Regions from separate parts of the Pediococcus sp. genome, predicted to be linked through region 1. Evidence: predicted binding sites of a transcription regulator. Region 1 holds the regulator's gene; each other region holds the start of a gene.

Region 1 (10,455 bases):
GTTGTTTTCATTAAAGCAACCATTGGGACAATAAATGAAAAACTTGAACCCATATAAGCTGGAATCTTACCCTTTGTAATAAGTATGTATATTAGGGTGCCGACACCAGAACTAAAAAGCGCAATACCAGGATTCAAGCCCACCAAAATAGGAACTAGAACAGTTGAGCCAAACATTGCAAACATATGTTGAATTGATAAACCAATCCAGTGTCCTAATGTTGGTCGATCATGAATATCCAAAACGACATCATCATTGTGAAACTCATTTATTTTCGCCATTTAAAATCCTCCTAATATATTAAAACCCCTTTGAGTTGTTCGACTCAAAGGGGTTCAGAATAATAGTTAGACTTAATTTATTCTAGACTACCTTCGAAGTCTCACAGGACATCTTTAAAGGTTTCATTACAGCTAAGATACTCTTTAATTTATCGAACGTCAACTAAATTGGACAATAATCCTGCTCCACAAAAAAACGAATGACTGGCAACGTCTGCCATCACTCGTTTGTTTTGCTTACTTTGATTCTATTTTCTCGTCAGGTTCGATTTTATTAGTCTTCAATCGACCTTTTTCCTTTTGGTTCACGTGCTGCTTCAAATACTTAATTAGATCAGATTCACGTTTAAAGATTCGAGGATGCTGCTGTTTATGCAGGCGCAAATCAATTTCGTTAATCTTAATTCGTCCTGTCCAGGTATGGGAATACTTGATAATCAAGCGATTATTCAAATCTTCTTTTCCAAACTTAAAAACATAAACACTTTCAGGAGTCATTAATGGTCTGATATAATGTTTTTCATACTTATATTTATTGGAGTTCATGAACTGTTTCGTTCGCTTTAAAATAAATAACACCTCCAAAAAATTTGCTTAAAGCCCCTTGACTCAATTCTAGTTAATCATTATATTAAGCTATTCTTCAAAAAAAGTAAACCAATTTGATGAACTTATTTAATACCCGTTGTAAGTGAATTTAATGAATTATACTTAATGACCACTCACTATTTATCTTTTAATTATTATCATTTTGTTCGGTATCTGTCTTCAAAACGGCCATGAAAGCTTCTTGCGGAATTTCCACAGTCCCTACAGCTTTCATGCGTTTTTTCCCGCGTTTCTGTTTGTCCAAAAGTTTAGCACGCCGATCAGGATCACCTGTATGAATTTTAGATGTGACATCTTTTCGATATGCCTTTATATTCGTTCGTGAAATAATTTTTACACCAATGGCAGCCTGAATTGGAATCTCAAAGTTTTGACGTGGAATAATTTTCTTCAACCGACCAGTAATTTCAATTGCGCGCTGTTGGGCAAAATTACGATGAGCAATAAAACTCAACGCATCAACCTTTTTACTGTTCAAGAGAATATCGATTTTTACCAAATCACTTGGCCGATAATCTTCCAATTCGTAATCCAACGAAGCATAGCCATGTGTCCCTGACTTTAACTTATCAAAAAAGTCAAAAATAATTTCAGATAGTGGCAGGTAGTACACCACGTTTACCCGGTAGGTGTCCAAATAATCCATGGTGTCGAACACCCCTCGACGATGTTGGCATAATTCCATTACTGGACCTACATAGTTGTTAGGCACCATTATTGACGCTTTGACAAACGGTTCCTTCACATCTTTAATACTTGACGCATCAGGCATCTCAGAAGGATTTTCAACGACCAGTTCACTACCATCTGTTAATTCTACATGATAGGTAACAGATGGCGCCGTCGTAATAAGATCTAAGTTAAATTCACGTTCTAAACGCTCCTGAACAACGTCCATGTGCAAGAGACCTAAAAAACCACAACGGAAACCAAATCCTAAAGCTTGTGACGATTCAGGCTCAAACTCTAACGCTGCATCATTTAATTGTAATTTTTCGAGAGCTTCCCGTAAATCGTTAAACTTCGCATTATCGGTTGGATACAAGCCGGCATAGACCATCGGGTTCATTTCCCGGTAACCATGTAAAGCTTCCTTAGCCGGTTGTTTCACTCCTGTCACTGTGTCACCAACACGGGTATCTTTAATATCTTTGATACTAGCCGTTAAATAACCAACATCACCGGCCATCAAATAATTGCGTTTGATCGGTTTGGGTGAGTTCACCCCTACTTCCGTCACTTCGTACTCGCTACCACTATTCATTAAGCGAATATGGTCACCAGGTTTCACCATACCTTCGAACAAACGAATACTCAACACAACCCCACGGTAGTCATCGTACTTCGAATCAAAAATTAAGGCCTTCAGAGGACCATCTAATTCACCTTCAGGGGCCGGTACTTTGTCTACAATTTGTTCCAATAATTCTGGAATACCGATACCTTTCTTGGCACTCGCAAGAACAGCATCAGACGCATCTAATCCAATGACATCTTCAATTTCAGTTCGAACCCGTTCTGGATCAGCCGATGGCAAATCAATTTTATTGATAACCGGAACAATTTCCAAATCATCATCCAAGGCTAAATAGACGTTGGCTAAAGTTTGTGCTTCCACACCTTGAGCAGCGTCAACAACTAAAATGGCACCTTCACAAGCTGCCAAACTTCGTGAAACTTCGTAGGAAAAATCAACATGACCAGGAGTATCAATTAAATGAAAAATGTATGTTTCCCCATCTTTGGCTTTGTAATGCAATTCGACCGCATTTAATTTAATTGTAATTCCTCGTTCACGCTCCAAATCCATTGAATCGAGTAATTGATCTTGCATATCTCGTTTTGCAACTGTATCCGTCAATTCCAGGATTCTGTCTGCCAGAGTGGATTTCCCATGATCAATGTGGGCAACAATCGAAAAGTTTCGAATATGTTGCTGGCGATCCTTCAAATCTTTGTATTCAGGCATTTTAAATCCCACTTTCATATAACTTCATTCATCCTATTATAGCAACGTTTGAAGCCAATCTCAATTATTTCATTTTCAAACCTGTTTGCCAAAAAGTAAAAACACGAAACTAAATGTCAGACAAGCGTCATTAAGAAAATTAATTTGCTTGTCAAAGTTCACCATCTTGTTCGTGTTTAAGATACTACTTAAATTTATCAAAAAATCCATTCTTACCTGAACCAGAAACCTTTTCGCCGCCAGCTTTAGCGAATGCCCGCATAGCTTCTCTTTGTTCTGCATTCATATTCTTTGGTGTTTCAACAATGACCGTAACCTGCTGATCACCATTACCGTTACCTCTTAAACGAGGGGCACCTTTTCCGCGCAAACGGAAGGTCGTCCCGGTTTGAGTTCCAGCCGGTACTTTCATCTTAACATCACCATGAACCGTTTTAACTTGGATTTCGTCACCCAAAGCTGCCTGGACAAAACTAATTCGTTTATCCAGATAGATTTCAGCACCTTCACGCTTGAACACTTTACTTGGTGCTACACGGAAGATAATGAACAGATCACCATAGCCACCACGGTTTGTACCTGCTTCACCCTGACCTTGTAATCGCATTTGTTGACCATCTTCAACGCCTGCAGGAACTGTCACTTTGACTTCATGACGTTCATTTACATGACCAGTTCCTTGGCAAGTTGGACATTTTTCTTTGATTTCTTTACCAGTTCCATGACAAACGTCACAAACTTGTTGTGAAACCATCCGACCTAAAGGTGTATTTTGAGTTACTTGAATATAACCGGCACCATGACATTTTGCACAAGTAACTGGTGAAGTTCCAGGTTTTGCACCAGAGCCATCACATGTCTTACAAAGTGCTTCTCGATTATACTTAATTGTAGTTTTTTTGCCAAACACACCCTCTTCAAAAGTAAGGTCCATTTGATACTGTAGATCTTCACCTTGTTGAGGTTGATTTGGCTGTGCACTACGACCTCGACCACCGCCACCAAAAAACTGGCTAAAAATGTCATCGAACCCGCCGCCACTGCCACCAAATCCGCCAAAATCAGCAGAATTAAAACCACCGTTACCACCAAATCCAGCATTTGCATCAGCTGAACCATACTGATCATAACGAGCTCGTTTTTGATCGTCGCTTAAAACTTCATAAGCTTCATTTACTTCTTTGAATTTCTGTTCAGCTCCAGGAGCCTTATTCAAATCAGGATGATACTTTTTTGATAATTTTCGGTATGCCTTTTTAATTTCATCGGCAGATGCATCTTTGGATACCCCTAAGGTTTCATAGTAATCTTTATTCTCCGCCATTATGATCCTCCATTTTTATCGATAAACTTAGAATATCATAGACCAAATGTAATAAAAAGCCAAAGTCGATATGACTTTGACTTTTTATTAACAATCAAGCAATTCAATCACTTATTTTTTGTCTTTGTCAGGATCTACTTCTTCAAAGTCACCATCTACAGTTCCTTTATCATCTTTCTTATCAGATGAAGCTGAACCATCTTTTTGATCACCCTTAGCTTGTTCCTGTTGTTGTGCTTGTTGATATAATTTTACCGAAAGGTCTTGAACAATCTTATTCAAGTCGTCCTTCTTGGTCTTCATATCCTCAACATTATTATCTTTTTGAGCCTTCTTCAAAGCATCTTCAGCATCTTTTGCCTTCTTGATCTCATCCTCAGATACTTTGCCTTTAAGCTCTTTCAAAGTCTTGTCAGTTGTAAAGATTAATTGTTCTACTTCGTTCTTAAGATCAACTTCTTCTTTACGTTTCTCATCAGCAGCTTCGTTTTCTTTAGCTTCTTTCATCATTCGATCAATTTCCTCGTCAGAAAGACCTGAAGAACTCTTGATAGTAATCTTTTGATTTTTACCAGTGCCCTTGTCAGTTGCCGAAACATTAACAATCCCGTTTTTATCAATATCGAATTTAACTTCGATTTGAGGAACACCACGTGGTGCCGGTGGAATATCCGTCAATTGGAATCTTCCAAGCGTCTTGTCATCAGCAGCCATTGGACGTTCACCTTGTAACACATGAATATCAACGGCTGGTTGACTATCGGCAGCAGTAGAGAACACTTGTGATTTGCTAGTTGGAATGGTTGTATTACGATCGATCAACTTAGTGAATACACCACCCATAGTTTCAATACCTAAAGAAAGTGGTGTGACATCAAGTAAAACAACATCTTTAACGTCACCAGTTAAGACACCACCTTGAACGGCAGCGCCAATGGCAACCGCTTCATCAGGGTTGATTGAATGGTTAGGTTCCTTTCCAGTCCAGTTTTTAACAGCTTCTTGAACTGCAGGAATACGAGTAGAACCACCATTAAGGATGATTTCATCAAGATCACTTGCAGAAAGATCAGCGTCACGTAAGGCATTATCAACAGGGGTCTTTGTTCGAGCAACTAAGTCAGAAGTCATTTGATCAAATTGAGCACGCGTCAAAGTTTTTTCCAAATGTAAGGGACCGTTAGCTCCAGCCGAGATAAATGGTAAACTGATTTGGGCTTCAGTTACACCAGAAAGGTCCTTCTTAGCCTTTTCAGCAGCATCCTTCAAACGTTGTAAAGCCATCTTGTCTTGAGAAAGGTCAACACCGTTTTCTTTCTTAAAGTCATCAACTAACCAATCAATGATCTTTTGATCAAAATCGTCACCACCAAGATGTGTATCACCATTTGTAGAAAGTACTTGGAAAACACCATCCCCTAATTCAAGGATAGAAACATCAAAAGTACCACCACCAAGATCATAAACTAAGACTTTTTCATCTTTATCTTGCTTGTCGAGTCCATATGCTAAAGCAGATGCCGTAGGTTCATTGATAATTCGTTCAACGTCTAAACCTGCAATTTTACCCGCATCTTTAGTTGCTTGTCGTTGTGAATCATCAAAATAAGCCGGTACAGTGATAACTGCTTTTTCAACAGTGTCACCAAGATAATCTTCAGCATAATGTTTCAGATATTCCAAAATCATTGCTGAAATCTCTTGTGGTGTATAAGACTTGCCACCAGCACTAACTGTATAACCCTTTTCACCAATATGACGTTTGATGGAAACGATTGTATCCGGGTTAGTAATTGCTTGTCGTTTAGCTACTTCTCCAACCTGAGTTTCGCCATTTTTAAATGAAACCACTGAAGGTGTTGTTCGACTACCTTCTGGGTTAGTAATAATCTTTGGTTTGTCTCCTTCGAGGACTGCAACCGCGGAATTTGTTGTTCCTAAATCAATACCAATAATTCTATTGCTTGCCATTTTATTATCCCTCTTTTTAATTTATTGTGACACAACAACCATTGCAGGCCGTAAAACACGATCTTTTAGCATGTATCCCTTTTGCAGGACACTCACTACTTGATCAGCTTTGCCGCCTTCTTCAACAGCCACCGTTTGAACGGCTTGATGAATGTGTGGATCAAATGGTTGACCAACTGCTTCAATCTCAGTTACATGATTGTCTTTTAAGGCCTTATTCATGTGATCAAAAACCATCTGAATACCCTTTTTCAGTTGCTTTCCATTTTCGTCAGACACCTCAATCGCCAAAGCACGCTCAAGATTATCAATCACTGGTAAAATGTCTTTGGCTAAGTGTTGACCGTCATACTTAACCAAGTTTGCCTGCTCTTTTTCATTTCGTTTTTGAATATTGGCCGTTTCAGCCTTAGCACGAATGTATTGATCAGTTATAGCATCAACTTTACCATTCAATTCGGTAATTTGTTTTTTTAACTCTTCAATCTGGGTAGCCGTTTTTGATTGTTTCTTGGACTTTTTTTCGCCCTTTACTTTTTTATCAGGTTTAACTTTAGTTTTTTTTGTTTCTTTTGTTTGTTTTTCGACCGTTTCATCGATCTTTTCAGTCTTCTTGTCTTCTGCCACTACGTTCACACCTCTCAACTATCATCAATATCGTGGTAATAATCTATCAATCTTCTTGCTAGCTCTGTTCGGAACGCACCAACCAACCCAATCATTTTGGAATATGGCATACTCGTTGGTCCCAAAACTGCAATAACACCTTTACCATGTTGATCAACATCGTAAGTTGCTGTAATCAAACTATAATTTTTTAACAGATTATTAGTAATTTCATTACCGATTTGAACCTTAATATTTTGATCTGGCGAACCCAAAACGCTGGCAAGATCCGTCGAATGGTTCATCAAACTATATAAAGATCGAATTGCACCCAAATCATGCTGTTTGGAAAAATCCAGTAAATTTAGCTGCCCACCAACAAAGAATCGTTCAGTTGCTGATTTTTTCAAAACATCTTCGAAAACATCCAAGAAACCCTCTGGCGTTTCAATGTACTTTCCGATTTGATTCGGAATATCCGTTGCTAATCTTTTGAAAACTTCTGACAACGTTAAACCAACTAATTCATCATTAATGATCCGAATAACTGCTTCTAAAGCTTCAGGATCAACGTTTGAAGGCACCTTAAAAGTTCTATTCTGAACGTCACCATTGTCAGTTACCAAAATGGCCATAACACGATGATTTCCTAATGGAACCAATCTGAACCCTTCAAGCTTTGCATCTTTCAATTCAGGCTTTACTGTAAAGGCAGTGTAGCTAGTTAACTTAGAAAGCATATCCGCCGATTCGGCAACGATATCATCAATTTCTTGAAACTGATGATTAAACGAAGAACGTATCTGTCGCAAATCACTCGATTGAACTTTATCAGGTTTCAACAAATGGTCAACATAATAGCGATAGCCTTGGATCGAAGGAATTCGACCGGACGAAGAGTGAGTTTTCTTAAGCAACCCAATTTCTTCCAGCGTCGCCATCTCATTACGAATTGTTGCCGAACTCACATGCATCGGTAATTGGCTAACTAAAGCTTTTGAACCTACTGGCTGACCATCACTCGTATAGATCTGAACGATTGCTTGTAAAATCAATAACTCCCTATCTGTCAGCAAAACCATCACCTCTTTTAGCACTTAGCACATTGGAGTGCTAAGACACTATTAAAGATAACAAATGTTCTTTCAAATGTCAACATTAGTCAAACATTTTTTGATATTTGTACTATTCTTTTTTTAAAAGCCTACTTTTTTGCTTGTATTAAGAGATTTCGTCCAAGGTGCTACAGCATTTTTTGATACTTTACGTTCTGATTTAAATCAGATTTCAATGGCAAGGTATTAACTGAAAAATGCATCTACATTAATTTGATTTTCCATTATTTAAATTCGCAAAATATTGCCGGATGTTTTTTTCATCGGCCTTTAATTGTTCAATTAATTTGTCAGCATTCGCAAACTTTATTTCACCACGCACATAGTGATACCATTCTACGGAAACTACTTCACCATATATTTCCTGATCAAAATCAAAAATATTGATTTCTAACGTGATCGGACGATTTTCTCCAAACGTGACATTACGGCCAACAGAAGCCATCGCTGGCCACCATTTTGTGCCAATTTTGATCCGAACAGCATAAATTCCAATCCCCGGAATTCGTACCCATGGATCTGACAATACATTTGCCGTAGGAAATCCAAGTGTTCGTCCCCGAGCTTCACCATGAACTACTAATCCACTAGTTTGGTAAACATATCCTAAGAACTTGTTGGCATGATCCACATCACTTTTCTTTAAATCATCACGAATTTTGGTTGAACTAACTTTTTGACCGTCTAATAAAAATTCGTTTACTGTCACGATATCAAAACGATCTTTGGAATAACTTGGTAAATGAGTCATATCCGCAATTTCACGTGGCCCATAAGTATAGTCAAAACCTGCAACGATTGCTTTTGCATGCAGATTAACCATATATTGATCCACAAATTCTTGAGGAGTTAAATGCGCAAAAGTGGATGTGAAACTGACCACATATAAAAAATCAACACCCAAACTAGTCATTAACTCAGCTTTTCGTTTAACTGAGGTCAAATAATGTAAACCATTTAGACCCGGTTTCGGAAAAACAACAGACGGGTGATGGTCAAAAGTCATTGCTGCAAGCGGTAATTTTCTTTGATCGGCTTCCTTGCGAGCACACTTGATAACTGCCTGATGGCCAAGATGAACGCCACCAAAAAATCCCATTGCCAAAACAACATCTCCATGAGGAATTTCTTGAGTCTCATATGGATGATGTAAATAAATAATTCTCATAAAATCCTCCCAATAATTCTAAATATCACGTTCTCAAAACTCTCTTAGTTAGTTGGTTAATAACATGGTCATCGGCCGATAAGCTACCCGTTTTTCATCATATTGGTATAGTGCTTGGACCCGATCGTGAAAAGTCAATGCCAATACAGGGGCTGCATTTTTCGGCTGATCAAAATTACTTCTCTGTAAAATAGCACCGTTTTGAACTCTCCGCCAAAGATCGGCATTCAGTTCAAAATGCGGATAATTTTTTAACGCATGATCAAGGGGCCGAATCAAAGTATCGATCGTATTAGTTTCAACAGCCGACTCCAACTGAGCAAAAGTCACCGTTTCATCTAATTTAAACCCGCCACTACTTAGCCTAGTTAATTTTGACATAACTGCCGGCACACCTAAAATCTCACCCAGATCCACCGCCAGCGTCCGAACGTAAGTCCCTTTACTGCACACAACTTTGAAATTAACAGTTTGGGTACCATTGATCTTATCGAAAACGGACCGGGCTTGTCGTTCAAACGTATGAACTGTTATTTGACGTTTTGGTCGTTCAACTTCAATACCCTGGCGTGCATATTCATATAACTTCTTGCCATTAACTTTAATTGCAGAATAAATTGGTGGTATTTGAGTAATCTCACCAGTTAACCGAAGCATAGCCATATCAATTTCAGTATCAGAAAAAGCCTGACTAAGAATTCGTTTCTTGATAACTTCACCATCTAAATCTTCAGTAGTTGTAGAAAAACCAAAAGTTACAGCCCCTTCGTAAACCTTACCTGATGCCATTAGGTAGTTTACGACTTTAGTGGCTTTTCCCACACAGATTGGCAAAACCCCGTCTACATTAGGATCTAATGTACCACTATGGCCAACTTTTTTTTGATGAAGAATACCGCGAATTTTGGCGACACAATCAAAACTTGTCATGCCCCGCGGTTTATACAAAGGAATTATGCCATCCATATAAAACGACCTCCATTTTTTACTGCTTTAAATTATAGCATAGCTTCGCCGTTTCCTTTGAATTTTGGCATCAAAAAAAGAATGGCCATTAAATTCCAGACCATTCTTTTGCGTATTTATAAACGAAATCGATTAATCTTCTGAATTAAGTTTATTGATCAACTTATCAATACGATCGCCATATTGAACTGAGGCATCACGTTCAAAAATTAATTCAGGAGTTTTATAAATTGACAGACGAGAACCCAATTCGCTGCGAATCAGGCCTTTAGCTTTTTGTAAACCGGTAGCAACTCTTTCACCATCGGAAGCCTTATCTGACAAAATACTATAGTAAACAGTTGCTTGCTGAAGATCACCAGTCACATTAACACCAGTGATGGTGATACCCTGCACGCGTGGATCACGAACACGTTTACGAATAATATCACTAATTTCTTTCTCTA
Region 2 (10,455 bases), on a different contig from region 1:
ATTCACAACGTCAGCGTCTGCTAATCCTAGTGTATCCATGTTTCGATGCAACTCTTGATTATAATCTCGCGTCACAATCTTGGCATCCACATGATTATTATTGAAAAGGTGAATTCGGCTAATTTCAGTGTATTCAACGCCGGAATTTAAACCCATTAAATATTCATTTAAAAAGTAAATCATCTACTTCGCCTCCCCATTTTTTAAATCTTCGCTAAAGAAACGATCTGCATCAGTAATTAATTGTTGCCATGCTTTCCAGATCGCCTTTTCACTGAAACGTTCACGACTAACATAGGCATTATCACTATACTTTTGTAACGTATCCTGATTCTCCATAAGGGCAATCAATGCCTTCGCAAACGCCTTGTAGTCGCCATCTTTAACTAATTTTCCGCTAAAATCATCCTCAATAATATCAGAAGGCCCATACGGAATGTCATAGGCAACAACTGGTAATCCATGTGATTGAGCCTCCAAAACGGCAAGAGCAAAGCCTTCAACCCGACTGGTCAAAACCGAGACCTGAGCTTTATCCATGATTTCACCAATATTAGGTGTGTATCCTTTAAACTGAACCGCATCATCCAATTTCAGCTCTTTAACTTGTTGTTCCAGTGCTTTATCTGTTTTTCCGTCACCATAGCCCCAGAAATCAAGTGTCGTTTGTGGCAACTTCTTATGCACAATTGCAAACGCCTTGACCAAATGATCTAAACGCTTTTCTGGGAAAAGACGCGCAACAACAATAATTTTACCCAACGTCCGATCCGTAAAACGAACCTTATCTTTTTTCATCAGTTCGTTGGGCACAATCCCAACCGGAATCGTAAATATTGGTGTGCGTTTAGCATCAAAACGTAATTTGGCATCTGCAGTTTGACGATGGGTGGAATCCACCACCGCATTCCAATCGTAAAAATTATCCAGTGAGAACTCAAAATTATTGTTCAACACGGGGTCCATTGGGTTGTTCGGATCTGCAGTGTGCGCATTATGTAGAAATAAGACTTTATATGCCTTAGTCTTCATGTGTAACAACACCCACTCAGTTTCAACTGCCCGATCAGAAATAAAGATATTATGGCCATCATCAACCTTATTGAGTTGATCAAAGAAGAACCGTTGTAGACCCTTTAACCCTGTAAATTCATAATCTTGGCCGTGAAAATCAACTACCCGTAGCAAGGAGTTTTGAACTTTCCCTTGCCCATCATTAAAGTAGAAAGATTCGTATACAAGTTTGCCTTCGGGAGAAAAAATCTGTTCACTGCTTACCCCACCTTGCGGGTTGTGAATTTCAGCAATTGACTTAAACCCACGGTGATCATATCTTTCCCGTCGTAAAAGGTTGCCGGCATAATCAAAGTAAGTGATCACTTGAACCTGTGCGTCATGATCACTCCATGGCTCAATCCGAACAGCGATTCTTCCTTTTAAATCCTTGGCCGTATATGTTGCCGCACCTTTATCTCCACGTAGCTTACAACCATGAGGTAATTTAACGTCTTTAGCTGTGAATTTGCGCGGCTTAAAATCCCCAGATCCCTGCAAAAATTCAAATAAATTAATATGATTTTCTTCAGAAATTCCGGCAACTTCTAAATTATGATGTAAATCCACTTCAAAATTTCGTGTAACAATTTTGTTTGCAACACCACTATCGTTAAATAAATTTACTCGTTTAATTTGAGCATGTTCGATACCAGATTTATTTAAAGGAATTGTTGTATTTAAAAAGTAATACATAAAATCCCACCTTTTTAATTTAATATGAGTTTCTAATTCGATTATAACAGAAAGCGTTATCCATTTATCGCTGTTCAAAAAAATAGCGCCCGTTTTATACCGAAATTAGCTTTTCAGCAAAACAGACGTTATTTTTAAACAAACTTTTTTAGAAATCTAAACTTTCATGACGTAATTTTGGTAAACGTTTTGCAACTGTCTTAATATTCAATAGATCCCAGTCTTCCAAGTTATGAGAAATAGAGTTCTTGCCCCATGATCCACAGCCCAATGTTAAAGAAGGTGTGATGTTATTGTATTTGTAACCAATTGCACCTTGAGAAGTTGGTGTATTGATTAAAATTCGGCAGGCATCCATCTGTAAAGCAAACTTGGTAATTAGCTCGTCGTCTTCAGTATGCAAGCCAACAGTATGACCTAAGCCACCAAGATTTAGTCCCCGTTTCATTAAATGAATGGCATCATCTTGATTAGTTGCTTTAACCATTGTCAAAACTGGTGATAACTTTTCATGAGAAAGAATGTAATCACCACCAAGACTAGGCATTTCGGCGACAAGGAATTTGGCATCTTCTGGACAATCCTCAATGCCAGACCACTGAGCAATTGCATAGGCTGATTGACCAGCAACCTTCGGGTTAACAGATTCTTTTTCACGATTCATAACAGTTGACTCAAAGTTTTCCATATCAGCAGGCTTTACAAAATAAGCACCACGCTCTTTCAAACCTTTTTTGACATCATCATAAATGTCAGCGTCAACTACCATATTGGATTCAGATGCACAAATCATCCCGTTATCAAACGACTTAGACAAAACAATGTCATCCAGTGATTGTTTGAGGTTAGCAGATTTTTCTACGTATACTGGTACATTACCAGGACCAACACCTAAAGCCGGTTTACCTGTTGAATAAGCTGACTTAACCATCCCGGCACCACCAGTTGCGACAACCGTGGCGATCCCATCATGGTTCATTAAATCAGTGGTAGCAGCCATACTTGGTTTTGTAATCCACTGAACACAGTCTTCGGGAGCTCCAGCTTTTACAGCAGCTTCAGCAATGACTTTACCAGTTTCAACACATGTCTTTTGAGCAAATGGGTGAAAAGCAAATACGATTGGGTTTCGTGTTTTAATTGCCAACAAAGCATTGTGAAATACAGTTGAACTTGGATTTGTAACAGGTGTGGCACTCGCAATTACACCAACCGGCTCAGCAATTTTCATAAGACCAGTTTCTTTATCATCCATAATGATACCAACCGTACGATCATTTTTAATTGAATTATAAATATCTTTAGTTGCGAATTGGTTCTTAATAACTTTATCCTCATAAACCCCACGACCAGTTTCATCAACCGCCATTTTTGCAAGCTTTTGACGAGCATGGTAGCCAGCTTCTGCCATTGCGTGCACAATCTTGTCAATTTGTTCTTGATCCATGACACTGAGACGATCTAAAGCAATATGAGCTTTCTTAACAAGTTCATTGACCATTACTTGTGGTTCATCAATTTCCTTCTTGTTATCCAAATCTTTAATCATATTATATTATTCTTCCTCTCAGAATGAGTATGTTATTCGCTTCACAATTATAATTGTATCTTTCTAATATTCTTTTGTAAATGCCAATTGTTTACATAATCTAAAATTGATAGAAATCATTGTTTCCTATGCTATCAAAGGATTTGGACTTTGTGAATAATTCATCTCTTCAAAATGACTGATATTAATATTGTTTGTGAAATTAAGCACAAAAAGTAATCGCTTACTTCACAAACTTTCTAAAAATTGGTAGAACTGTTACCTTTATGGGAGGTATTTAGTTATGAAATGGAACGGTCCAATTGTGGGAATTAATTGTCTTTTTTAGGACAGTTTTTCAAGTCAGCAATTAGAAGATAAACAAGCTTCCAGCGGGATTGCGATCCCGCCTCCATCTCGCTTATCTTCTAATTGCTCCCGACTTGTGCCACTCACTTTTTTAGGACAGCTCGGCAAAACAAGAGGGAGAATATAAGCATGCCTACTGCGGGGATTTCCCCCGCTTACGGCACATTTATATTCTCCCTCTTATCGTTTTGCCTCGCTCACTTTAATTTAGTCGGCTTATGCTCCACTGACTTTTGCAACAAGCGGATCAACTCACCCGTTTGCACCTGATCCACAATCATATTCGATGTCACCTGCATCAACTGTTCCGCCAAATTCTTCGCAACCGTCGTCGTATGCTCCATCCCGATTCGTGCAATCTTCTGATTCACAATATCAATAAACCGATCATATGCCTGCTTTGGATAATCCGTCGCCGTTATTCGGTCAATCCCCGATCTAATCACCACTATCGGAAACGACTGCTTCAACAATGTAATCAACAAAATATCCGCTACCTGCATCACCTGATATTTTTTCTTAGTCGGTGCTACCACCGCTTTTTGCTTCACATAATTATTAATCATCGTTGGCGTTACCGGACCCATTACCAATGGTCCTGTATATCCCGTTAACAACGCCACTACCTGGTCCATATACAAATCAAAATTTGGCAACTCATCCCAATGTGGAAGTCTAACTTCTCTTACTGTTTTCAACCAATGATTATACGATTCTAATTCACTCATTTCATTCACCCCGTCCATAGATGTTAGCTTCATTATATCATGATCATCTAGTTTTTAGAACTAGATTGACCGTTCATATCCTATTTTCGTGACGAATCGGGTAAAAATGTGCTATTCTTAAAAAAATACTTATGAATTGAGGCACTTATTTTGTTTGAATTTACAAAAAAACGACGTGTAGCAGATGAAGTTAAAGAAATCATTCCCCAACCAGTAATCGATGGCATCTGGAAAACTCTGAAACAAATGAAAACTGATAAACTTATAGTTTCTCCAGTTATTGCATTTGTGTTTAGCGATGACTATACCGAGGATACAATTTATGTCATGGGTCTCCAAAATTCCGGTGCTGTAGCCAAAGAATATGACATTGCCTACAGTGGCGAAAAGAAGTTTCTTGGCCAAGGTACCATCATTGTCGTCAAAGATAAGCCAAAGACGCTATCGATGAGCATCAGCGAACTAAACAAGCAATCAAAGGAGTAATCCAAGATCTTGAAAAATCTTAAAAAAATTACTTTAATTATTGCTTTAGGCCTTTTGAGCGTCAATTTAGTTGCCTGTGGTAACCAAACAAATTCAAGTTCTACCAAAGAAAAAGTAACTAGTTCAAAAAAAGCCCAATCTTCTTCAAAAAAGGTCATCAAAAAAACAGCATCTTTAACTGGTCAAAAATTCCAGACGCCACAAGGTTTGTTTGTAATTACAGAAAATCATGTGACAGCTTCAGCCACCGCCGGGAAAAAAGTTTTGATTTTACGATATACTTTTACTAATTCTAGTAAATCTCAATTAGTTCCTTCAGATTATTGGTATAAATACCTCAAAGCCACCCAAACAGTCAATGGTAAGACCAAAAAGCTTGTCCAAGGCTCATTACCATTTTCAACCAGTACAACTAAGGATGACTCACTTGAAAATTCTTCAGTCAACGAAGTCAAGTCAGGTAAAACACTTAATGCAGAAGGCTCATGGGAACTCGCAAAAAACGGTGCCCCTGTAAAGATTAAATTTTATGATTCACATCATCAATTAGTTGCAACACGGCAATACGCTACAGAATAGTTTAGATTCTAAAATATCCGTTTAAATCATTTTTGGTTTAGACGGATATTTTTTTATTTCCGCTGAGCTCTAGGACGGCTCAGAGTAGCAAGTGCCCATAAATAAAAGCATGCCTACTGCGGGAATTCTCCCGCTTACGGCACGCTCTTATTTATGGGCACTTATCGCTACTCTTCGCCCACTATTTTTATGGCATATCATTTCCAGCCGCGTAATAAATGTCATACCATTCTTGCCCGGTCATTTCCACATCACTACCAACCAACGATTCCTTAATATGCTGTGGATTCATTGATCCCACCAACACTTGGAACTTCGCCGGATGACGGAGAATCCATGCCGTTGCAATCGCATTCTTTGTCACCCCATACTGGTCTGCCAATTCCTGCATCTTTTTATTCAACTCTGGAAACTTCGGATTATCAATAAACGGTCCGTTAAAGTTTCCCCATTGATACGGTGACCACGCCTGAATCACAATATCATGAATCCGTGAATACTCTAAAAATTGTCCATCATGATCCACACCACGCTCATCCTGCATATTTGTATGCATTCCGAAATCAATCATATTACTATGCATAATTCCGAATTGAAGTTGGTTAAACATCAATTTCTGTGAAACAGAACGTTGTAACAATTCAAATTGCATTGGGTTAAAGTTTGAAACACCAAAATGACGAACCTTCCCCGCCGTTTGTAATTCATCAAACGCCTCCGCAATCTTGTCTGGTTCCATCAATGGATCTGGACGATGAAGTAAAACTGAATCCAAATAATCTAAATTCAAGCTTTGTAATTCATGATTAACAGCATCAATAATATGTTGTTTTGAAAAATCATAACGATTTCCATAAGGCTTACCAGAGCCATCATCGTTACCATTACGAATCCCAACCTTAGATTGAATCCATAAATTATCACGACTTACAGATGACTTGTCTAAAGCATCCCTAAAAACGAGATCTGATTTGCCACCACCATAAATATCAGCAGTATCAATAAAGTTCACACCATTATCAACAGCTGTTTCAATTACTTTTGTTGCAGCATCCGTATCCAACGCATCCATACGCATAATTCCTAACGCAACGTTAGAAACTTTTTTGCCACCAATTGTAATTTGTTTCAAAAGTATCACTCCTAAAATTAAATTTATACTATCCAGCTACCAGCTTACCACCTTTCAAACTAAAACTAAATTAATTTGGCATCGGTTACAATATCTATATGTTTCTTCAACTTGAGATTAAAAAAGAGACCATCACAACAACTGTGATGGTCTCTTTCATCAAATTTAATTAAACTTTAGTTGATTGGAATTTGTTTGCCACTTTGAAGCTTTTCTTCACTCTTTGGCAATGTAACCTTCAAAACACCACCGTCATAGGAAGCACTAATCTTATCACGATCAATATTTGGAAGATAGAATTGACGAGACACATTGCTGTAACTACGTTCTTGACGAATTAAATTACCTTTTTCGTCCTTTTGTTCCTTATCAACATTATGTTTGCCCGTAACCGTCAATGTATCATTATCATAATTCAAATCAATATTTTCTTTCTTGAAACCGGGCAGTTCTGCTGAAACTTGATAATCCTTTTCATTTTCACGGATGTCCGTCTTCATTGAGCTACCTTCAGTCATTGATTTGAAGAAATTCTTCCCAAAATTATCGAAAAAATCAAGTGGTGCAAAATCATCAAAATCTCTGTTTCTCAACTCGTTAGCCATAATTCAAGACTCCTTTTTTATATAATTTTTCGTACCTCATTTCCTCGGTACAACTATATAGTAAGACCATCTAAAATCGAATGCAAGAATTTAGCACTCCACATTTAAGAGTGCTAAAGTGATTAGATAGGATCCCGCGGTTGAGCCATTTCAATTTCAGCATTTTCAAACTAAGCCTAGAATAATTAGCGTCAAATCTTTGCTATCATCAAAAAAACAACTATCTCCATTAACTGGAAAATAGCTGTTTGAACTTTTAGTTTTAGTAAGTAACCATTTTATGCGTTTCGTTAGGTTTGTCTTGAACTTTCAAATCTAGCGCCTCACCTAAAATGTGTAATGCCTTCTCACGAGTCTTGACTTGATCCATATCAAAGATAATTGATTCAATCGCACCACCAATGAAGTCAAATCGTTCACAGAAAATGTAAGGATCTTCATTATCACGATGATGAAATTCGTCTTCAATTTTTTCGTAGAATCCTTGGCTCCATAAACGGTCATGCATATCAGGAAAATCATTTTTGGTAACGAAGCCCTTCTCTGCAATCATGTCAGCTGCTTGTTTGACGTCTTCTTTATCGAAGTCAATCTTTGCAATCTGTTCTTCATCTGTTTCTACTTTAATTCCATCATCTTTTGCCATTTCTGAGATCTCCTTATTTATATTTTTACGACCTCATCCTAGCACTACTTTTTTGAATCGTTAAGAAAAAGCGCTTTATTTTTGATTCCACGTCGCAATCATGCGTTTTTGCCGCCGAATTCCCCACAGCTTATCTAGCTCGGTTACAATCAAGACAACAATTCCGGCAAACACTGGAATCAACCATAAGTGCCAGTCTAAATTAGCAGTACTAAAAATCACCTGCATAAATGGCAAGTATGTGATTCCGGCCTGCAGAATCAGGAGAACCGCAATAATGGCAAACGCCATCGGATTTCGGAAAATATCTTTTGACAACGCAGGTTTGGGTGTTCGAATATTAAACAGATAAAAAATCTTACCGACAACAATCACATTTAACGTCACTGTACTTGCAACCACAGTACTAATATCTTGCAATGTCAACCACTTGAAAGCACTGATTCCCAAACCAGCAATTAAAAAGGAAACATAGACAATCTGCCACACATCTTTTCGATTTAAGAAGGCTTGGTTACTCTTTCGTGGCATGCGTTTCATAAGTCCCTCTTCGGCCGGTTCAAACAAAAAGGCAAACTGGATCGTAATGGCGGATACCATGTTAATCCACAGTAACTGGGTTGGCACTAACGGTATTTCCTGCTGTAAAAGAATCGAAATCAAAACGATCAAACCTTCTGCAAAACTGGTTGGCAACAAGAACCGGATTGTCTTCTTGATGTTGTCATAAACATGCCGTCCCTCTTTAATTGCGGTTGTTAGTGTCGCAAAATTATCATCGGCTAAGACCATATCCGCGGCCTCTTTGGCCACATCGGTTCCTTTAATTCCCATGGCAATTCCAATGTCAGCCTTTTTCAAAGCAGGCGCATCATTCACACCATCACCTGTCATCGCTGTAACGAGACCATTTGCCTGGTAAGCTTCCACAATTCGTAACTTATTCATAGGTGTCGTTCGGGCAAACACATTATAGTTTTGAATCACTTTTTTCAGTTGATCATCTGAAAGTTCGTCAATTTCGGCACCTGTAATGGCCGAGATTTTAGAATCTAGGCCCAGTTTTTTGGCAATTGCTGCCGCTGTTTCAGGATGGTCACCCGTAATCATTTTTACTTTAACGCCAGCTTCGCGCATCTCTTTTAAAGCCACAATTGTTTCTTCACGAGGTGGATCGATAATCCCGGCAATTCCAAGGAACTGAACCCCTTCAAGCACCAACTCATGGGTTAAAGTGTGAACTTCACGTTCAACTTTTCGATAGCCAAGAGCGACCACCCGCTCACCATTGCGTGCCAGTTTGGAAACTTGATTAGTCCAGGCATCCACGTCAAACTTCGGATCTGCTTGTTTGGCCATTGCAAACACCTTATCAGGCGATCCTTTGACTAAAATCACTCTTTGACCGTCACTATCTTCATCCAATTTTGCAATGTATCGATAATCAGAATCGAAAGGAATTTTATCAAGCTCCACTAAATCTGGTTCGTTTTTCTTAAATACTTTATGATACAAAGTTAAAAAAGCACCATCAGTGGGCTCACCATTAATTTCCCATTTACCCTCTGTTTCGATAAGCCGGGTATCATTTGCCTCGTGTCCTGCCACCAATAAACGATCCAGATCTTCATCATGTCCAGGAATAATGGACTGACCATTTTGCGTAATTTTGCCATCTGGTTGATAACCAGTTCCGCTAACTTCGTAGTGACCTTTTTTCGTAATTAAGGTATCAATGGTCATTTCATTTTTAGTCAACGTTCCTGTTTTATCAGTATTAATAACGTCCACTGCTCCCAAAGTCTCCACGGCCGGCAAAGTTTTGACAATTGCATTAGCTTTTGTCATCTTCTTCACACCCATGGCAAGCACAACCGAGGTACTTGCTGGTAAACCTTCAGGAATTGACCCGACCACCATTGTGATCACGGCAACCATTAAAACGGAAAGCGAATAGACTTGAGTGATCAGCCCAAAAACAGTTAACAAAACTGCCACGGCCACAATCGCATATGACAAATACTTACCCAAATCATTAATTTCACGCATCAGCGGTGTTGTTTTGGATTGCACCTTTTCCATGCTGGCATTGATTTTACCAATTTCGGTTTCAGCACCCGTCGCAGTTACAAGGCCCAGACCACTACCGTTCGTCACAGCCGTTGACGCATATGCCATATTTAATCGATCTGCCAGAGGCGTTTTCGGATCGGTCAATAAGTCATCATTTTTTAAAACAGAATCAGTTTCCCCTGTCAAAGAAGATTCTTGAATTTTTAAATTATCGGCGGTTAAAATTCGCAAATCCGCGGGAACGTTATCGCCAGCCTCTAGGAAAACCAAGTCACCCACGACTAAGTTTTCGGCAGCAATATCTTCTCGTTTGCCATCACGAATAACCGTTGCTGAAACTTGTAGCATTTGTTTGATCTTTTCAATGGCTTCAGAAGCCTTACTCTCTTGAAAATAACCAATCAGTGCATTTATAATCACAACCAGCCCAATAACAATCGAATCTGAATATTCTCTTAAAAAGAAAGTCGCAATAGCTGCAACTAAAAGAATATAGGTAATACTATTGTTGAACTGTTTGAAAAACCGTTTCAGCTTGCTTTGCTTCTTTTGAATCAACG
Region 3 (10,455 bases), on a different contig from region 1:
AGCAGCTTTCATAGCTGTTGAAATACCAACGTTGGATGCATGTGAACGATGAGCTGTACCAAAAGCATCATTTACAAACTCGTCACCAAGTGAAGCCCAGTATTGACCTAACTTAGCATCATTGCCGCTTTCCTTCTTGCCGTCAAGATCTTCAAAACGAGTGTTTTCAAACAAAAGAACATCGCCATCTTTCATATCAGCAATGGCATCTTCTAATTGTTTGCCATGAGTTGCTGGTACAAAAGTTACAGGTTTGCCCAAAAGATCTGACAAACGTTGTGCAACTGGACGCATTGTTAAAGCCTTCTTGTCATCTTCAGTCTTTACACGGCCAAGATGTGAGAACAAGATAGCTTTACCATTATGTTCAATAATATATTTGATGGTTGGTAATGCAGCCACAACACGGTTATCATCACCAATTACACCGTCTTTTACAGGGACGTTAAAATCAACACGCATTAAAACTTTTTTGTCGTTAACGTCTAAATCTGAAACTGTTAATTTAGCCAAAGTTAATTCCTCCTGTTTAAGAAATTTCATGTATTTTTAAATTAAAAAAGGCGGAGGAAGTTTGCCTCCCTCCGCCTTAAACCGTTAGACGGTTTTGAAATCTGCAAACTTAAAGATTAATTTAATCCTAGAGAGTAGCAAACTTCAATAAAGTACGTACCATTTGGCAAGTGAAGCCATATTCGTTGTCGTACCAAGCAACAGTTTTAACTAATTGTTTGTCTCCAGCGGTTGTAACTTCAGTTTGTGTTGGGTCAAAGATTGAACCGAATGTAGTTCCGATAACATCACTAGATACGATTTCGTCTTCGTTGTAACCAAATGATTCGTTGTTTTCAGTATGTTTCTTGATTGCAGCATTAACTTCGTCAGCAGTAACGTTCTTACCTAAGATAGATACTAATTCTGTCAATGAACCATCAACAACACCAACACGTTGTGCATGTCCTTGTAATTTACCATTCAATTCTGGGATTACAAGACCAATAGCCTTTGCAGCACCAGTTGAATGAGGAATTGTGTTAACACCAGCAGCACGAGCAGCACGTAAGTTTCCACCACGAACTGGGCCATCAAGTAACATTTGTGTACTTGTGTAAGCATGGATTGTTGTCATAGTACCTACTTCAATACCAAATTCTTGGTTTAAGAAGTAAGCCATAGGTGCTAAACAGTTTGTTGTACATGAACCAGCAGAAACAATCTTGTCATCTGCAGTCAAAACGTCATCATTAACGTTGTAAACAACAGTCTTAAGGTCGTTACCAGCAGGAGCAGAAATCAGAACACGTTTTGCGCCAGCATCCAAATGAGCTTGTGATTTTGCCTTTGATGTATAGAAACCTGTACATTCAAGAACAAAGTCAACACCGTCAGCCTTAACCCATGGAATATCTTGTGCTTTAGGTTCTGCGTAAACACGGTATTTCTTGCCATCAACGATGATGGAGTCTTCTGTTGCGCTAACCTCACCAGGGAAAGTACCATGTGTTGAGTCATACTTCAATAAGTGTGCCAACATTGCTGGACTTGTCAAATCATTGATAGCCACAACTTCGATATCATTTGACTTTGCGCCTAATTCATAAATACGACGGAAAGCTAAACGACCGATACGTCCAAAACCATTAATACCAATCTTTACAGTCATACTAAGATTTCCTCCTTTAGGAAAGTAAAAAAATAATTTTTTTATTTTAAAAAGTGATATTTGTAAACAAATATTACTTTTTTAAAATCAAGTTTGCTGCACCTTCATCAGTCATCAAACATGTCTGATGTGGTGCTAAATTCATGTAAGAACGAATTGCTTGCGCTTTTGTATGCCCACCTGCAACCGCAAAAACATGATCGATTGAATTGATACGCTCTAATTGTAACCCAATTCGAGGTACCCGATAGACGATGTCACCTTGCTGATTGTAAAAACAACCAAAGGCTTCTCCGACTGCTTTCTTTTGCTCGAGAAGTTGGAGAATGGTTGGATCAACCTCTCGTCTCTCAGCCATCTCGTCGGCTCGTCCAATGCCATGAATCACAACGTTACTTTGCTCAATTAATTGAAGAACTAACTGAACACTTGGTTCTTCTAGCAACGGCTGGTAACTTTTTTCACTCAACTTCTCTGGCAGATACATTGACTGGCTCTCACCATGTGTCCGTTCCGCCATAATTGCACAAACTGTATTAGCTTGCATCGCAAGTGATTGTCCCATACCACCACGCCCAGGAACAAATGTGAGTTGGCGTTTTGTGGATAATTCTGGTGAAAACTCTTTAGCAACTTGTGCCATTGTGTTACCACCCATAACCACTATTACATTATTACCCTCTGGCAAGATTTTTGCAAGTGTATCGTTTAGAATTCCTCCCAAACTATCAAACACCCTGTCTTGGGCATCACAATCTCCAGAAACAATAAAACAACGATCAATGTTTAGTAACATTGCTAGGTCTCTTTCTGACTGCTGTAAACCAAGCATATCATTAACCATATCGTTCAAACCGTCTAAAACTAAACGGCCTTCCCTAGTTAATGTCATTCCGGCGGGTGACGACTGTATCAAGTCCAACTGTCTAAGCATATCAGTATGAGTTCTTAACCCACGTTCGCTCATATTAAGATGAACCGATAAGCCTCGTCTGCCAATGGGAGCCATTAAAGCGATCGTCCGTAGAACCGAAAAACGCTTCAAAAACACATCTACCATATCTGGTGCGATGGCTTCCAGCCATTTCAACTCGTTTTGCATGATCATTGCTCCCAGTCGGGACGTTTGACGTCCACATGCGTCATTTAGTGACCCGACAGATTCAAAATAAATGGCATACAGACCTGAACTACTTCAGTTGTATACCCCTTACTTACATATTGAATTATATCAGGAGACAGCCACTATTGCAACTCAAAGCCTAGAAAAATTCGCTGTCGGTCCTTAATTAACACTATTCATAACGTTTACGTGTTGAAGAGGATGCAATGTTCAAGCTTTCCCGATATTTAGCTACCGTTCTTCTTGAAACTTCAATATTTTTTTCTGCAAGTTTCTTAACAATTTTTGCATCTGACAGTGGTTTGCTTTTATTTTCCTCATGGATAAACTTCTGAAGCAGTCTCTTAACGGAATCTACTGATAACCCTTCTGGAGATGCATCTGTCTTTGCAACCGCACTACTAAAGAATGACTTTAATTCAAAAGTTCCAAAACGAGTTTGTAAATATTTCCCGTTGACTGAACGACTAATTGTGGATTCATGTAACCCCAGTTTCAACGCAACATCCTGTAATAACAGTGGACGCAATTCTTTGGTTTTTTCAAGGAAAAAATCTTGTTGATATTCCAGTAATACTTTTCCCACCCGGAGAATAGTACTCTCTCGTTGATCCAAACTACGAGATATCCAGTCAAATTCTCGTTTCTTTTCTTTTACATAATCTGTTACTTCGTCGTCCTTACGTTGCAACATTTGCTGAAAATATTTTTTTTGAAAATGAACTTTGGGTTTTGCTGCTCTTGATGTATAAATGCTTAACTTTCCTGCTTCATTTTTTACAATTAGATCCGGAAAAATATATTGCGAACCTTCCGAATTAAATAAAGCACCCGGTTTAGGAGTCAGTGTGCGCACGTAATCAAATACAGTTTGAATCTCCTCCAGCGTCACATTCTGCTCTTTAGCTATTGCCTGCCATTTTCGATTGGCGAGTTCGTCAAAGTTATCTCTTAGAATTTCTACTGCCGCCTTTGGTGCCCAGTCATCATTCTCTGCTTGCAGTAGCAAACATTCTTGAAGATTCTTTGCACCAACACCTGGAGGATCTAGCTGTTGAATCAACGTAACAGCATCGACAATGTCCACTTTATTAGCCCCAGTTTTTTCCATCGCCTCTTCGATTGGCATTTTTAGATAACCATTATTATCAATGGATTCTATTAAGAACAAAACTAAATTACGTAAGGGTGTGTCACGCATCGTTAAATGCACTTGATCCAATAAATATTCAAAAAGTGACTGACGTGTATCATCTGGAATTTGATTCATGTAATTTTCATCAACTGATTGGCTTGAAGAATTTTGTCGTGAACTATTCATATAATCATCGTGATTAGTCGTCACAGTGATTAATGGATTCTCAAGTGCCTTCTGGTTTAAAAAGTTTTGTAATTCTTCAACGTTGTATTGCAGAATCTGGATTGATTGTTGTAAAGTTTGCGTCATTGCTAACCGTTGAACTTGTTTTTGTTGCTGATGAAGGCCTTGTTGAAGCGCCAAACTAATCACCTCGATTAAATAAACTTGTGTTTTTAATATTAATACAGTAAAATTAAAAGGTAATTTGCGCCGTTAGTGTAGTGGATCGCACGTGAGATTCCGGTTCTCGAAACGCGGGTTCGACTCCCGCATGGCGCATTTTTTTGTACCCTGAAATTAGATTGATTCTGTAAAACAAGCACTGTTTCACCATTGAAAGGGTGTTCATAATTCAATCTATTATTTAACACTAACTATAATAAGTCAACTGAAACCAATTGTGGTACAAGAATAACAATGAACGACACTGATAAAATAATCGCTCCATAGATGACATTTCCAATCACCTATGGAGCGATTATTATTTAGAACCAAGATTCAAAAAATACTATTTTAAATTATGCTGTTTACGTTGCTTTCCTAAAGTCCCAAAAAGGCCAAGTAGAATAAGAAGTTCATAACCTATAAGAACAAAAATATTTGTTTCTTTTTCACCTGTTTGAGGCAAAATAGAAGTTTCACTATTACTTTTACCGGTTCTTTTAACCTTTGCAGTTCGTTCCACTTTTTCTTGGCTAAGCGTTCTAGATTCTGCAAGTTTTTTCGCTACGTTAGCTTTGGTAGAAGAATGCTTAATGAAATTTGAGCTTGGCTTGTTACCTTTATGTTGTGTAATTTTTTTTGAAATAGGTACATACACAACTTTCACTTCTGAATCAGCATCCGGAATTATAGGTATTGCTGTTACCTGATATCCGGGTACATCTGGCACTGTCACTGGTTGTCCAGTGACACCTGTTTCTTGACTAGGTGTGGTCCCTGTAATCGGCTTACCTGTTGGATCAACCGGTGTCACTGTGTAACCATGATTGGTTGCGGTATATATAACTTCCTGCGTTTGATTAGCTGGCTCTCCATCTTTTTCAGTTACATTTGTAAAGACTACCTGTGACTTATCAGGAGAATATCCAGAAATTATAGGGGTTTGAATTGTTGTAGTACTTGCATCACTTGTCCAAACAACGTCCTTTGTTACCTCGTCAGTATCAGATGTCCACTGAATTGTGACTGAATTACTAGTGAGACTCACCCCATCAATCCCCGCGTAAGTTACCGTATCAGTTGTATTCTTTTCATTACTTATCGTATGCACATGAACTAAATGAACTACCACATTTGCGTTGTCACTTGCGCCAAAAGTATAAGTACCATTTGCCACTTGATTTTCGGCTAGTTGATAACCTGACGGTATACTGTCACTCGTATTCCAATTGACAGTTTCATTAGTAGTTCCATTAATAGGAACCAATGCGCCAACTTGCACATCATTATTGTCGTCATCAACGTACTGCACATAACTCGTTTGTGCATCTGCAATATACTTAATAGTGACTACTTGATTAGGGTCAGTAATCTCTCCAGAAGTTGGCGTATCCGTATCAATTTCATAGCCCGGAATTGTTGGTGCATCTGCTTTGTAGGTTCCATATACAGTCCCTTGAGTTAACACTTCATCAGTTGCAACTGCAACACCATTTTCATCTTCATAATGAACAGTTACGGTTGCCGGTACACCTGTATAACTGATGCCTACAGCTGCTACCGGAGTATAACCAAAATGCCAATTATTAGCTTCACTTGGTTTAACGGGATTCGGATTGTTATAAAAAGTACCCGTAAATGTTGCAATATAGTCGCCATCACTATTCTGAGAAATTGTCCAAAATTCACTACTAATTGGAATCGAGTTTGTTGGAATCAATTTATTTTTAGTCAAATCAATTTGAAAACCTGACAATTCTTTTAAATTAACAGCTAAAGTACCATTAGGCAATAAAATTGAACCAGTTTTGCTACTCCACTTATCATCTTGTGGGAGATTGTCGTTAGCCAAGGCTGTCTCAACTGCATAATAAAGTTGATTTGTTCCAATTGTACCAGTCTCCTCAATGCCTTCAGTATTCTTCGCTGTATCAGCAATACCAGTAACGCCCACTGATATCGGTGCAGTCACACCAAAGACCTCAACATAACCGGCGGTATTATCAGCACTAACCATCTGAAAAGCCAAAATCGCACTAAAATTACCACTAGTGAGCAGGTTTAACCCCTCGTTAGTTAAAGTAAAAACAATTTTTTCATCAGTTTGTGTAATATTGCTAACCATTGCCGAAGTAATCTCTGAAAAATCACTAATGGTAATCGTATCATCATTTGCTAAGCTAGTATATTGTTCATCTGTACTTGAGACGCCATTTAACTTATTTACTGTAATGGTTCCTTGACCAATATCAACCGTTACTGCAGATTTGTCAGTATAATTGTATGGATTAACTGCATATCCGGTATGTTGAACAGCATTTAAATTGTTTGATTCATCCATACCTTTAAGAGCAGCCAGTACAAAATCTGGCTGTAACGGTAACATATCAGTATAGTATGAATTTACCGTATTCGTTTTAGTATCCCAAGCAGCGGCCAGCAAACTAGATTCACTTATATTTGACAAATCAATCCCGTTGTCTTTTCCTAAAGCAATTAAATTATTAATAGCTTTCTGCTGATCCGCAGTGATGGTGGTATCAGTTGTTGGCGTATCAGCACTACCTGTTGACTCATTTGTGAGGTCACTTGCTTCCGATGACGCACTTTCTGCACCTAATCTACTGCTACTTTGTGTCACACTATCATCTGATGCTTGACTAGAATCATTCGTTTCACTGACTGGTGCACCACTTGCTACCTCGGAACTCTGAGATGCCATACTTGATGTACCTAAAGTATTTGAAGCTATGCCGCTATTGCTTGTATTTGAACTTTTGGATGCAACAGAACCGGATGACATCGCACTTTCCGCCACACTATTCGTTACCGCAGACGAAACGCCTGTCCTTGCCATACCACTGTTATCTGAATCCGATGCCGCGGATCAAGCTGCTATCTCAGATGTTGCGGCGCTAGTCGTCACACTAGATGAACTACTTTTTTCCGTGCTAGACTCAATCACATTATTATTTGTATCAGCATGCACATTAGACGAAGTAACTACCCCTGTACCAAAACTTAGAACCGCTATGCCAGCCACTAGCCAGCGTTTGCCTTTTTTATACATCTTAAAATGCTCTTTTGTAGTTGCCTCATAATTTGCAACACGTTGTTTCCGCGAACTTTTTGCCATAGCACTAACCTCTTTTTTTATATGTACCTATTTATCAACCTCAAATAAAGATAGCACTTACATTATTCTATTTTGTACACAAACATACTCAATTAAATAAATGTTGTACTATAACGACTTGATTATAGTGTATAAAAATTAACTTTTCAATTTATTTTTTAAAAATTCCCTCGTATACTTAATCTACTTCGATTTCAGCTCATTTATCAATACAGTTTTCATGAGTAACCACTGCCGTATTTCATGTTTCGTGCTACCTGTTAGCCTAATATTTACTAGTAGCAAAATTCTTATTTTTGTGCTAAATTATAGACTTTGAAGCGTAACCGATTACGTTGAAAAACTTTTCTTCAGTTGAGTTAAATTGTTTGACCTTTTTTGACCATAGCGGTAAGCTGTAAACATGTTAGCGATGAGCTAATAAAATTAAGATGAATTTTAAAGGGAGGTTGCTAAGTTATGAACTTAGTTCCAACAGTTATTGAACAGTCATCACGTGGCGAACGTGCTTATGATATTTATTCCCGTTTACTAAAAGACCGAATCATCATGCTCTCTGGCCCAATTGATGATGATGTTGCAAACTCAATCATTGCCCAGCTTTTATTCCTAGACGCTCAGGATTCTGATAAAGATATTTATCTTTACATTAACTCACCAGGTGGTGTAGTTACAGCTGGACTCGCGATTTATGATACCATGCGGTTCATCAAATCCGATGTCCAAACCATTGTAATGGGAATGGCAGCATCCATGGCAAGTGTTCTGGCTTCTTCTGGTACAAAGGGCAAACGTTTCGCATTGCCTCATTCAGAAGTTTTGATTCACCAACCATCCGGTGGTGCTCAAGGACAACAAACTGAAATTGAAATTGCAGCAACTGAAATTTTGAAGACTCGTAAAGAATTGAACAAAATTTTGGCAGATAATTCTGGTCAGCCTTTGAAGAACATTAATCGCGATACGGAACGTGATCATTACTTCACAGCCCAAGAAGCTGTTGACTACGGTCTGATCGATGCAATTATGCAAAACAATTCAGATTTAAAGTAATCTGAGCAAACAAAAATGGTGTGGATTTTAAAATCCACACCATTTTTTAGTTTAAGCTCGCAATTTTTCTGCATATTCATTGAGTTTACGTAATCGATGATTAATACCTGACTTAGAAATTGCACCACTCGGAATTAATTCTCCTAATTCCTTTAAACTCACTTCTTGATTGGCCAACCTAGCCTCAGCGACCTCTTGCAGTTTGGGTGGCAAACTATTGATACCAACAACCTCATCAATATATCTGATATTGTTAATTTGCTTACTGGATGCATTGGCTACTTTGGATAAATTGGCATTTTCACAATTTACCAGTCGATTTACAGAATTGCGCATGTCACGCAAAATCCGAATGTCTTCAAATTTCAGCATTGAATTTGTTGCTCCAATTAAAGACAAGAAATTAGCGATTTGCTCTGCCTCTTTCAGATAAACAATGTAACCACTTCGCCTTTCTGTCGCTCGAGCATTCAAATCATAACGGTTCATCCAGTCCATAATCATGGCATTGTGAGTTTCGTAAAGAGAATAAATTTCCAAATGATACCGACTAGTCTCTGGGTTATTAACTGAGCCTCCCGCCAAAAAAGCACCACGTAAATATGAGCGGATTTCGCCTTCCGTCGTTAATAAACCATCCGGAACCTTTTCATTAATTTGATAACCATCGGCCAAAATTGACAAATCCTCTAAAATTGCCTGGGACCTTGTCATTAAACGCACAATGTACAAATTGTTTTTCTTCAATTTCATTTTGCGTCGAACAATTAGTTCACCCTCAACGGAATAAAAATCCTTTAACAGTGCATAAATTCTGCGCGCAATGGCAGGATTTTCGGTTTGAACGCTCAGAACTAATTGATGATGGGCCAAATTAATTGATCCATTCATACGAATCAACGCCATTAACTCTGCTTTTGCGTTTTGTTGATGTACCTTAATCCCCGTTAATTCCTTTTTTACTTCACTCGCATAAGACACGAAAATCCCTCCCTTCACAAAATTTAATTACAGGCCTTAGGATTACCCGCAACGTTTAATAATTCTTCTGCAACCCGATCCCCATCATGAAACGCGCCATGATCACGTAAACACAAAAAGTTATCTGAAACAACTCGACAATTTTGGGCACGTAATCCTTTAAAATCAGGCCGAACTTGTGTCGAATATTCATCATAACGATTATAGTCCATATAATCGTCAGGCACTTTTGCCGTGTTTACCAAAACGGTATCCACAAAGTTTTGACCTAAATGGCGGTTCAAAACTGCGACATGGTCAGAATCCGTAAAGTTATCAGTCTCACCTTTTTGCGTCATAATATTGCAAATATAGATAACTTCAGCTTTAGTTTTTAGGACTGCATCCCCGATATTTGAAATCATAAGATTGGGCAAAATACTGGTAAACAAACTGCCGGGGCCTAAAATGATTTCATCAGCATCTAAAATGGCATCAATGGCTTCCTGAACGGCATGTGGCTTTTCGTCAGCATTCCAAGAAGTTGGCTCAACCCAAACCCGTTTGATGGTTTTGTGCGCCGCCGTAATTTCTGACTCACCTGCTAATTGTGTCCCATCAGTAAATTCAGCATGCAAAACTAATGGTTCGTTTGAAGCCGGGTAAATGTGCCCATCGACTTTCATCATTTCAGAAAGTTCTTGCACTGCTGTAAAAACACCAGACTTCATTTCTGACAAGGCTGCAATAATCAAGTTACCAATCGCATGGCCTGACAAAAAGCTATCATTGCTTTTAAAACGATACTGAAAAATATCTAATTCCAATTTTGGTAAGTCAGAAAGGGCCACAATAACATTTCGAATATCACCAGGCGGCACAACGTTTACATAATTTCGAATGACGCCAGATGACCCCCCATCATCAGCCACGGTAACCACCGCAGTAATATCAGCATTTTGTTTTTTTAAACTCTTAAGTATAACGGGCAAGCCCGT

What was found. Region 1 encodes HrcA, which represses chaperone genes, less so after heat shock. Its sites were predicted from a motif close to TTAGCACTCNNNNNNNNNGAGTGCTAA; they were not measured.
Region 2: the regulator HrcA is predicted to act here: its motif matches at 7,267-7,293, upstream of DD627_RS03135 (Hsp20/alpha crystallin family protein).
Region 3: the regulator HrcA is predicted to act here: its motif matches at 7,723-7,749, upstream of clpP (ATP-dependent Clp endopeptidase proteolytic subunit ClpP).

Annotation. Positions count from the first base shown of each region.
Region 1 is NZ_DOEM01000002.1:17,637-28,091, reverse strand. Features, by position in the region: gene DD627_RS01270 (uracil-xanthine permease family protein) at 1-281, opposite strand, end outside; gene DD627_RS01265 (hypothetical protein) at 519-851, opposite strand; gene lepA (translation elongation factor 4) at 1,018-2,859, opposite strand; gene dnaJ (molecular chaperone DnaJ) at 3,044-4,183, opposite strand; gene dnaK (molecular chaperone DnaK) at 4,295-6,154, opposite strand; gene grpE (nucleotide exchange factor GrpE) at 6,176-6,781, opposite strand; gene hrcA (heat-inducible transcriptional repressor HrcA) at 6,796-7,836, opposite strand; gene ribF (riboflavin biosynthesis protein RibF) at 8,084-9,043, opposite strand; gene truB (tRNA pseudouridine(55) synthase TruB) at 9,092-10,009, opposite strand; gene rbfA (30S ribosome-binding factor RbfA) at 10,142-10,455, opposite strand, start outside.
Region 2 is NZ_DOEM01000009.1:28,504-38,958, reverse strand. Features, by position in the region: gene asp1 (accessory Sec system glycosyltransferase Asp1) at 1-183, opposite strand, end outside; gene DD627_RS03165 (glycosyltransferase) at 184-1,749, opposite strand; gene DD627_RS03160 (aldehyde dehydrogenase family protein) at 1,898-3,298, opposite strand; gene DD627_RS03155 (DUF1836 domain-containing protein) at 3,844-4,374, opposite strand; gene DD627_RS03150 (hypothetical protein) at 4,525-4,860, shown strand; gene DD627_RS03145 (DUF5067 domain-containing protein) at 4,870-5,439, shown strand; gene DD627_RS03140 (aldo/keto reductase) at 5,627-6,571, opposite strand; gene DD627_RS03135 (Hsp20/alpha crystallin family protein) at 6,748-7,176, opposite strand; gene DD627_RS03130 (hypothetical protein) at 7,439-7,822, opposite strand; gene DD627_RS03125 (HAD-IC family P-type ATPase) at 7,898-10,455, opposite strand, start outside.
Region 3 is NZ_DOEM01000010.1:27,902-38,356, forward strand. Features, by position in the region: gene DD627_RS03365 (phosphoglycerate kinase) at 1-513, opposite strand, end outside; gene gap (type I glyceraldehyde-3-phosphate dehydrogenase) at 641-1,663, opposite strand; gene DD627_RS03375 (sugar-binding transcriptional regulator) at 1,737-2,765, opposite strand; gene rpoN (RNA polymerase factor sigma-54) at 2,959-4,287, opposite strand; tRNA gene DD627_RS03385 (tRNA-Arg) at 4,354-4,425, shown strand; gene DD627_RS03390 (MucBP domain-containing protein) at 4,655-7,165, opposite strand; gene DD627_RS03395 (KxYKxGKxW signal peptide domain-containing protein) at 7,196-7,444, opposite strand; gene clpP (ATP-dependent Clp endopeptidase proteolytic subunit ClpP) at 7,904-8,497, shown strand; gene whiA (DNA-binding protein WhiA) at 8,549-9,478, opposite strand; gene mgfK (gluconeogenesis morphogenetic factor MgfK) at 9,502-10,455, opposite strand, start outside.